DNA from 4 places in the Paenibacillus sp. fava2 genome. Region 3 is predicted to be linked to each of the others. Evidence: riboswitches for the same ligand, from Rfam matches in the RefSeq annotation. Region 3 holds a riboswitch; each other region holds the start of a gene.
The links. Region 3 has a riboswitch for cyclic di-GMP ahead of AC4G46_RS05140 (PA14 domain-containing protein). Riboswitches for the same ligand answer to the same signal wherever they lie in the genome.
Positions count from the first base shown of each region.

Region 1 (2,203 bases), 650 kb from region 3:
AGGTCAGGAAGGAGCGAATGCATAGGAAATGGGCAGTCTCCTAATTGCGTGGCTTTGTATGATATGTCTGTTTTTTACCTTCAGAGATAAGGTGAGCCGGAAAATTCTTTATCCTGTAGCGCTGGTCGTAGTGATCAGCACTTTGGGCTGCTGGACCATTTTAATGTAATTTTTAGCTTGCTATCAGCTTATTTTCAGGTAGATCCTTTATAGTGAATATACCAGACACCCCCCAGTGTTATATGGTACCCTGCAGGTCTTGCCAACTCCCATGGCAAGGCCTTTTTGTTTGCAACATAATATTTTAAAATAACAGTAATAATGTGATATTTTTCACAATAAAATATTTAGAATTGTTTTATATTGAATTTGAAATACTAAGGATAAGAATAATGCAGTTAAAAAAGGAGAATGATGATGAATCACGAAGGAAGTCTCCGCCGCGGTCTGGTGTTTGGCCTGTTTTTAAGTATTCCGCTCTGGATGTCAATGATCGGCTGGCTGCAGCTGTTATAATATTAAACCCACGCAAAGAACGAAGACTGTCTGCGGAGTGATCCGCGGGGAGTCTTTTTTACTTAAATCGGGAATATAATAATCTCAATAATAAGTAGTTCAAAACTACTAGAATGAAAATATTTTAAATACAACAATTTTAAGTAAATGAGTACGGGTATTCCTGAGCATGAGAGAGAATCAGTTGGAGAATAGATAGAATTATAGTGCTTTTCTGCATATAATCCGCCGTACAGGCTCTTTTTTGAAAAATTCCTAATGTTATTGGCAAAATATTATAAGGAATAGATTGACAATACAGAGGATCAGGGAATACACTGAGTTTAGTTCTAAAGTAACAAATGTCATAGACTATTTTCTCTATTACCAATTACATACCTTCTCATGTATAATCGCAAACCGCGCGAAAGTGCGGGACGCAAAGTCAGGAGTCTACAGCCTTTGAGAGAGGGCTATGATCGTCCGGCCGCCATGGAGCTTGTCTTCCTGGCGGTTTTTTTTATTTTTCAGGTGAAGGTGCTGCTATAACCAAAATTTATATCGCATCTTACGGGGGGATTATTAATGAAACGTAAATCTGTATTCAAATTATCTTTTGCACTGGCTATGTCTGCAGTCCTGCTGGTCGGCGGCTGGCTGGCTTCGGCCGGTCAGGGTGAAGTGAGAGCCGACAGTGCCCCCCTTCCGGGCGTTGCGGGTAAGTACAATGTGTTTATCCTTGGTGATCTCAAAGGCTACCATAGTGATTCTGAAGGCAGAATGGCTGCAGGCGGCAATATTACCCTTTCACAGGGCGGATATTCGGTAGGCCATAGCCTGAGTGCTGCGGAACGCTCAGAAATGGATTCGCTGGTGGCTGGCGGCAATCTGAGCTATGAGATGGGGGAAGTTAACGGTAACGCCGTGTACGGCGGCACTTATACAGGTTCAGGTAAACCGCGGGGCGGGACAGGAACCCTGCGGAAAGAAGCGAACGTTATTAACTTCGTCTCGGAGTTTGCCTTGCTCCGCGCTAAATCCCAGGAGCTTGCAGCTTTGACGGTGAACGGCAAGACTGAGGATAGCTATGGAAATATTAAATTGACCGGCACTGATCCTGTGCTGAATGTATTCTTGGTTTCAGGAAGCACGCTGACTGCCGCCAATGAGCTGCGGATTACTGCACCGGAGGGATCTACCGCTATCGTTAATATTGACGGAACTTCGGTCACGTTCAAGAACGGAAACGGGCTGACTGGCGTAAGCCAGAATAAGGTGCTTTATAACTTCCCGCAGGCAACGGCTCTGCGGCTGGAGAGTATCGGTGTAATGGGAACTGTGCTGGCACCAAACGCAGCGATTACCTTTAATAACGGGCAAATCAACGGGAGTATGATCGGTGCTTCCCTGGAAGGAAGCGGGGAATTCCATCATAAGCCATATACCGGCCGTGACAACGGAACCCCGGTAACACCAACAGCAACGCCAACGCCGGTTCCGACAAGCACAGCGACACCGGAGCCGACAACGGCACCGACAGCAACGCCGACGCCGGTACCGACAACAGCACCAACATCGACACCGACGGCAGCGCCGACAAGCACGCCAACGCCGGTACCTACTACAGCACCAACATCGACACCGACGGCAGCGCCGACAAGCACGCCGACGCCGGTACCTACTACAGCACCAACATCGACACCGACGG
Region 1 is NZ_CM177755.1:524,048-526,250, forward strand. It holds cyclic di-GMP riboswitch class I at 900-990, shown strand; gene AC4G46_RS02430 (choice-of-anchor A family protein) at 1,081-2,203, shown strand, end outside.
Region 1: it holds a riboswitch for cyclic di-GMP, as region 3 does, so the genes downstream of both, AC4G46_RS02430 (choice-of-anchor A family protein) here and AC4G46_RS05140 (PA14 domain-containing protein) in region 3, are expected to answer to the same signal.

Region 2 (2,203 bases), 500 kb from region 3:
AAACTCTCCAATAAAGTATTGAAAAGAGCGATTCGCTCATTTTGAAACATCTGACGAGAATTTACATTCTCAAGATGAATTTCTAAAGCGTACAAGACGCTGCGAAAATCATCAGTTTTGGAATCACCGAAGTGAATTCCGATACTCACTCGTTGTTCAGTTTTCAAAGATCAAGCTCGTTGTCGCTTTCGATGTTCTCGTCAGCAGCAACTCTTATATAATATCACGTTTGTTTCAGAAGCGCAAGCTTTTTTTTTGAAATCCATTTTTCAATCAATTTCAGTCAAACTTTGACGCGCTCTAACAACGCTTACCTATAATACCCCACATCACTGACAAAAAGCAACCCCTTAATCAAAAAAAAGACAACCTGCTAAATTATATTAGCAGGTTGTCTCAATGTCACCGTATTATCATGGTTCTTAGTAGAATTTAGCAGCGCTATATTTGCTCGCAACTTTAGTCAGGCCAACGTCTTTGTTGTTTTTAGCCAGGCCAGCGTCAACTGTAGTATCAATTGTTACCCATTTGCCATTAAGCAGAACTTCATTCCAAGCATGATATGTCGATACATAGCTTGTGTTACCCATTACAAGCTTTGTTGGAATGCCTTCACTGCGAAGCATAGTAGCGAACAAGGAAGCATAGTCATAGCAAATGCCTTTATTGGAGAGCAGTGTGCTGTCATTGTTAGGAATATAGTCCGGTGTTACAGTAGCAGCCAATGCGTTGTCATACTTAACATTTGCTACGATGTAGTTATAGATCGCTTTTACCTTAGCTTCATCTGTAGTCAAGCCTTTTGTAAGCTGTTTAGCTTTCAGTACTGCTTTATCGGAAGAGGTCCATTTCACGTTCTGTACGGAGCTCAAGTATACGGCGTTAGCATTGCTGAGTTTAAGCTCAACATCTTCGGAAGACACCACTTTATATTTGTTACCGGTTGTGTTCTCAAGAACAGATACTTTATAAGTGCCGTTGCCTTGCTGCAGCGGGAAGGATTCTGTCGACTGGGAAGCATACAGATTGTAAGTATAGCTGTTGCCGTCTTTCGTAATCATAACCTTGATACGTTTGTCAGCAGGTACATCATAGGATACTGCAACAACACCTTGATCGAGCTTCGATGTATTCAACCAGCTTGAGTCTGCAGTTGCAGCTGAAGCTGTGCTTGTCTGAACGGAAGTGACAACTACGAACAATGTTAACAGCATGAAATAAAATTTTTTCATGGATAAAACTCCTTTCGGTAGCTGGCTGCCATCCTTACGGGAAGGCCCTCTAGCTTTGCGTCCCTACCTTTCGATAGGTTTGCCATTATCGTGTGCAGCTTTATCTATCTCTTAATCTACCAAAAATACTAGATTTTGGATTGAATAGCCAACAAAAAAAGCCCTTCATTCGGTAGCTGGCTGCCATCCTTACGGGAAGGCCCTTTAGCTTTGCGTCCCTACCTTTCGATAGGTTTGCCGTTATCGTGTGTGCTTTTATAGTTATATACTACCATATATTCGCCCAGATACAAGACCTATTTTACTAGAATTTCAGCATTTTTCAATAAAATTTTCGTTAATTCGCGCTGAATCCTTTTTTGTCTGTTTTCAAGAAAGCTTAGCATGAATAATCAGCCGGTGAGTCGGGTTAACCAGCGGATCACAGGTGATTAGGGTCAGGATTTTATCTTCCCCATTGCCGTTCAACACCGACACATCCGTCGGCTCCACTATAGAAATATCATATACTACGTACTGATACTCCTCTGCACTCGTCTTTATCTTGATGGTGTCCCCGATCTTTACTTCATCCAGCCTGTTAAAAAGCCTGCCGGCTGTTCTGGATCTGTGCGCAGCTATAGCCGCATTGCCTACCTCACCCAGCGGAGCCGTCTCCTTCATATGGGCGGCAGCATGCTTCATATTCGCCTTTGTCGCACCTTCAAGAACAGGAAGCTTCAGATCGATCCGGTCAATCTCAATGATTCCGGTGATTTTGCCGCCCACAGCAATCTCTTCAACGGGCTCCGCAGAAGGCTGTACCTCCTCCTCCTGCACCGACTCTTCAGCCAGCAGCTGGGTCACCTCCGCATAGGGCTTTTGCAGATCCGGTCCGGCTGTTGGTGCCAGTTCGCTGTAGGCTTGTTCAGCTTCCTCCAGCAGTTTAGCCTGCTGCCTGTCGTTGTACCACTCGCTTGCTTTGGGATACA
Region 2 is NZ_CM177755.1:679,717-681,919, reverse strand. It holds rRNA gene AC4G46_RS03130 (16S ribosomal RNA) at 1-14, opposite strand, end outside; gene AC4G46_RS03125 (transglutaminase-like domain-containing protein) at 423-1,232, opposite strand; cyclic di-GMP riboswitch class I at 1,246-1,326, opposite strand; cyclic di-GMP riboswitch class I at 1,401-1,481, opposite strand; gene AC4G46_RS03120 (class D sortase) at 1,602-2,203, opposite strand, start outside.
Region 2: it holds a riboswitch for cyclic di-GMP, as region 3 does, so the genes downstream of both, AC4G46_RS03125 (transglutaminase-like domain-containing protein) here and AC4G46_RS05140 (PA14 domain-containing protein) in region 3, are expected to answer to the same signal.

Region 3 (2,203 bases):
GGAGACAGCTGGAGGAAGCAGGGATGACGGGCTCGTCCTACCTCGCTACAGGCCGCAGCCAGGTGGAGTCCATCCAGAGCCAGCTCGGCAGTCATGTGCCGATTATCGTGGAGCCGGAACGCCGCGATACCTTCCCGGCTATTGCGCTGACAGCGGCTTACCTGTATTCCATTGCCGGTGTTTCCCCGGCGGAAACAGTGGCCATTCTGCCTGTCGATCCGTATGTGGAGGCTTCCTTCTTCGATACGGTAGTCCGGCTGGAGCAGACGATGGAGGAGAGCGGCGCGAACCTGGCGCTGATGGGCGTAGTGCCTGAACATGCGTCAGAAAAATACGGATATATTATTCCTACCAGTGATGCGGCGGGGGCAAGCGGCTACCTGCAGGTAAGCCACTTCCAGGAAAAGCCTGACCGTGTGCAGGCAGAAGGGCTCATCAGTAAGGGCGCACTTTGGAACTGTGGCGTATTTGCTTTCCGCCTCGGTTATCTGCTGGATATTCTGCAGAGCAAAGGTCTGCCGCTTAACTACGAGGAGCTGCAGAAGCAATACAAACTGATGGCTTCCATCAGCTTTGATTACGAAGTGGTGGAAAAAGAAGAGAAAATCGTCGTTCAGCCGTATGCCGGCTTCTGGAAGGATCTTGGCACATGGAATACGCTTACAGAGGAAATGAGCAGCAATCTGGTCGGCAAAGGGGTAGTAACCTCGGATTCCGAACGGACCTGCCTGATCAATGAGCTGGATATTCCGATTACGGTTATCGGAGCCAAGGATCTGATCATCGCCGCGAGCCCTGACGGAATTCTTGTTACGCATAAGGCGGAAAGCCCGCGCATCAAGGAAGTGCTCAAATCTCATGAACAAAGACCGATGTACGAGGAACGCCGCTGGGGCCACTACAAGGTAATTGACTATGTGAAATATGATGAGGGCAATGAAGTGTTGACCAAACGGATTTTTATCGAGCAGGGTAAAAATATCAGCTACCAGCTTCATCACAAACGCAGTGAAATCTGGACCTTTGTAAGCGGGGAAGCCAGCATCGTCATCAATGAAAAGATGCATAAGGTAAAGGCAGGCGATGTCGTCCGCATCCCCGAAGGAACCAAACATGCCATTCTGGCGCTGACAGATGTAGAGTTTATCGAGGTGCAGAGCGGCTCCGAGCTGGTGGAAGAGGATAACATCCGGATTACGCTCGATTGGGAAGATATTGAATTACACCAGTTTATTTCTTAGGTCTAATTTATCTATTTAACCAATTGTGAAAAGTGTGAAACGGGTATTTGGAACTATTTATTAAGATTTATTCATTTTTGCTATAAACCTACAACTTCATAGAGTCGATACTTACGGTAAGAAGGATATTTCCTTCCAAAACGACAAAGGCAAACCTACTCGAAAGATAGGGACGCAAAGCTATAGGGCCTCTACCAAGTGGCAGCCTGGCTACCGAAAGGAAGATGAATATTGAAAGCTTACCGTAAGTCTCGTCTGTTGTCTGCCGTATTGTCCGTGGCCGTTTTATTGTCCGCTGTACCTATAGGATTAGGCTTTGCACCGTTATCTGCGCAAGCAGCTTCCGTGACCGGAGCCCCAGTAAATCCCAATGCTTCAGCAGAGGCAGTCAAGCTGCTGGACAAAATGTACGCCATCTCCGGGAAGGGGATTATTACAGGACAGCATGACTATTTCGAAAGTCCGGATGAAATCAGCAACAAGCTGAAGACCATAAGCGGACAGTATGCCGCCCTGCACGGCTATGAGCTTGGAGCGATCGGCGGACAGACTGAGAGTGGGGTAGCTGCGCAGCGCAAGAACATCGTCTGGAGCGCCACCAACTGGCACAAAGCCGGCGGTATCGTAGCAATGACTTTTCACCAGAATCTGCCCGGCACCAAATATGAGTGGGGCAATGTACAGAAAAACATCAGCCAGGCTGATTTTAACAAGTATGTAACACCTGGAACTGCGGAGTATAATGCCCTGATTGCTGATCTGGATAAAGTAGCTGTTTCGCTCAAAAGTTTACGGGACGCAGGGGTTCCCATCCTCTGGAGACCCTATCATGAAATGAACGGCGGCTGGTTCTGGTGGGGCAAGAAAAATAACTTTGCTCAATTGTGGAATATCATGTATGACCGTTTCGTCAACGTTCATCAATTAAACAATCTGCTGTGGGTATGGAATCCGAATGCTCC
Region 3 is NZ_CM177755.1:1,175,059-1,177,261, forward strand. It holds gene AC4G46_RS05135 (sugar phosphate nucleotidyltransferase) at 1-1,241, shown strand, start outside; cyclic di-GMP riboswitch class I at 1,380-1,459, shown strand; gene AC4G46_RS05140 (PA14 domain-containing protein) at 1,473-2,203, shown strand, end outside.

Region 4 (2,203 bases), 2.2 Mb from region 3:
CAAGGTGCAGCTTGCCGGTAACGCGGTCCCCTGTGAGCATACGTTCTTTGTTCATTCCAATTCCTCCTGGTATATTTTGTGATAATCCGTCGCCACCACCAGCCATCCTCCATGGCCATCACCCCCTTCAGCAAATAAAAAAACTCCGTCCGCTAAGGACGAAGTTATCGTTATGCCACCTTAATTAACCGCTTCGCTGCTTGATCTGCAGGTATCCGGTCTGGTCAATACGGTGCGGAGTCCACAAAAGATGTGAAGCTCGATACCGCTCCCGTGATAACGGCGGGATTCCCGGCATTTCCCTACTGCATCCTTGCAGACGGTTCGGAAAAGCAACTACAAAGTCCATTCACACCTGTGCCGGACACCGGTTCGCAGCGTCCACCGGCTCTCTGAAGTCCTTAATACAGGGTTACTTACCCTTTGTCAACGTTGTTACTGATATTGTGGATAATATTAACTTAAGAAGCAGGTGGAGTCAATCTGTTCCTTTGGGAATTTTTCGGTTATTACAAGCAGGATTAGGGAATTTGAATGTAGAATTATAAATAAAGCTAGACACTTAATACCAAATATGTTTGTAATTCAGAGGCGCCAGCTGATGAACAAAGGCAACTCCGCCGAAAGGCGGAAGACGCAAAGCCACCGGTCTAAACCGCAGAAACAGCGGCATGACAGCGGGGACGCTCATATAGTTTGGTTTTTTTGTTGTCTAAATACAACAAGGGAGAGTTGCAATCATGCTGTAATACAGAAACAGCCTGCCCGGCAGGAGCGCTTTGACCTGTTTTGATCACTATTGAAAACTGTTGAACACATTCTGAAAGATTCATACCTTTGCTTCCTTTTATCAAACAAACAGAACTGGAGATGTCCTTAAGATGATAGCAGAAACAACTATGCACCCTGAATGGAATACAATTTTTATCAGCCTGCACGGGTTTGCCGACCTCGAAGAGACCATTAAAGAGGTGGATATTTTCGAAGCCCAGATGCCGCATCTGCCGCTGAAGGAGATGTCGCTGATCATTGACTGCACGGACATGGCACCCTTCAAAGCAGAAATTCTGCCGGTGCTTGAACGCTGCTACGTGATGTATAACAGCTTCAAGCATGCCGTTCTCGTCAATCCGGTTAAAGTGGTGGCCAAGTCGCAATTGCAGCGAGTAGCGCCAAAAGCCAGCTTTAACGGCCATTTTGTAGATACTGTGGACGAAGCGTGGGCTATTGTAAAAGGCTAGCTCAGACCCGCAAGAGACCGGACGGCTCTAACGTATCATGCTGACAAAATAACAAATACACTAACAAAGGTGGGCCGATATGGTTAACGTAAGGATTGCAGGAACTGAAGTGTACCATCCGCCATTCAAAGTTAGCAATGCACAATTGGCTGAACAGGCTGGCGAAGCTGCAGACAAGCTTATTGGTATTTGGGAGTATTTTGGCCGTAAGGATCGTTATTATGCGACCACCTATGAAGAAAGCACGCTGTATATGGCCATTCAAGCCTCTAAAGCGCTGCTTGCGGGCAGCGGGCTTGGCGGAGAGGATCTCGATATGATCGTTGTCTCCTCGGGCACCCATGAATACAGTGCGCCGACTGACGCTGCCCTGCTGCACCAGGCAATCGGGGGGAAACAGTCCTGTATTGTATACGACAGCAATGCGAACTGCGTGGGAATGGTAGTCGCCGCAGACCAGGCAGCCCGTTCGATGATGACCAATCCCGGAGTAAGGTATGCGCTGGTTGTCGGCTCTGAGCAGATCGCCCGCTTTTATAAAGAAGGGGATCTGGCTTCAAAAGGACTTTGCGGGGATGCTGCCTGCGCGGTTCTGCTGGAACGGGTAGAGGAAGGGGACTCCGGACTGATTGATTCCGCTTATTATACCAATACGCAAAAGGCGGAAGACATGCTGTTTCCGTCTGCCGGTATGACCCAGATGTTCGGAGAGCATCTTACGCTTGAGGAAAAAAAGATCTATCTGCATCCCGAGTATAATGTCAATGTGGCATTCCCTACAGCAGTGACCAATATTGAAAGCCTGCTCCATAAACACGGATATGCCAAAAGAGAGGTTAAGCACTACATTCTCAGCCAGCTGAACCTTTCAGTGATCAAAGAGATTGCCGGCAAGCTGCAGGAGGATGAAGCCAAATTTCCTTATATAGGTGATATTTACGGGTATACAGGGACCAGCAGCC
Region 4 is NZ_CM177755.1:3,340,075-3,342,277, forward strand. It holds gene trpS (tryptophan--tRNA ligase) at 1-55, opposite strand, end outside; T-box leader at 152-439, opposite strand; cyclic di-GMP riboswitch class I at 601-691, shown strand; gene AC4G46_RS14310 (hypothetical protein) at 651-833, opposite strand; gene AC4G46_RS14315 (hypothetical protein) at 882-1,241, shown strand; gene AC4G46_RS14320 (ketoacyl-ACP synthase III) at 1,321-2,203, shown strand, end outside.
Region 4: it holds a riboswitch for cyclic di-GMP, as region 3 does, so the genes downstream of both, AC4G46_RS14315 (hypothetical protein) here and AC4G46_RS05140 (PA14 domain-containing protein) in region 3, are expected to answer to the same signal.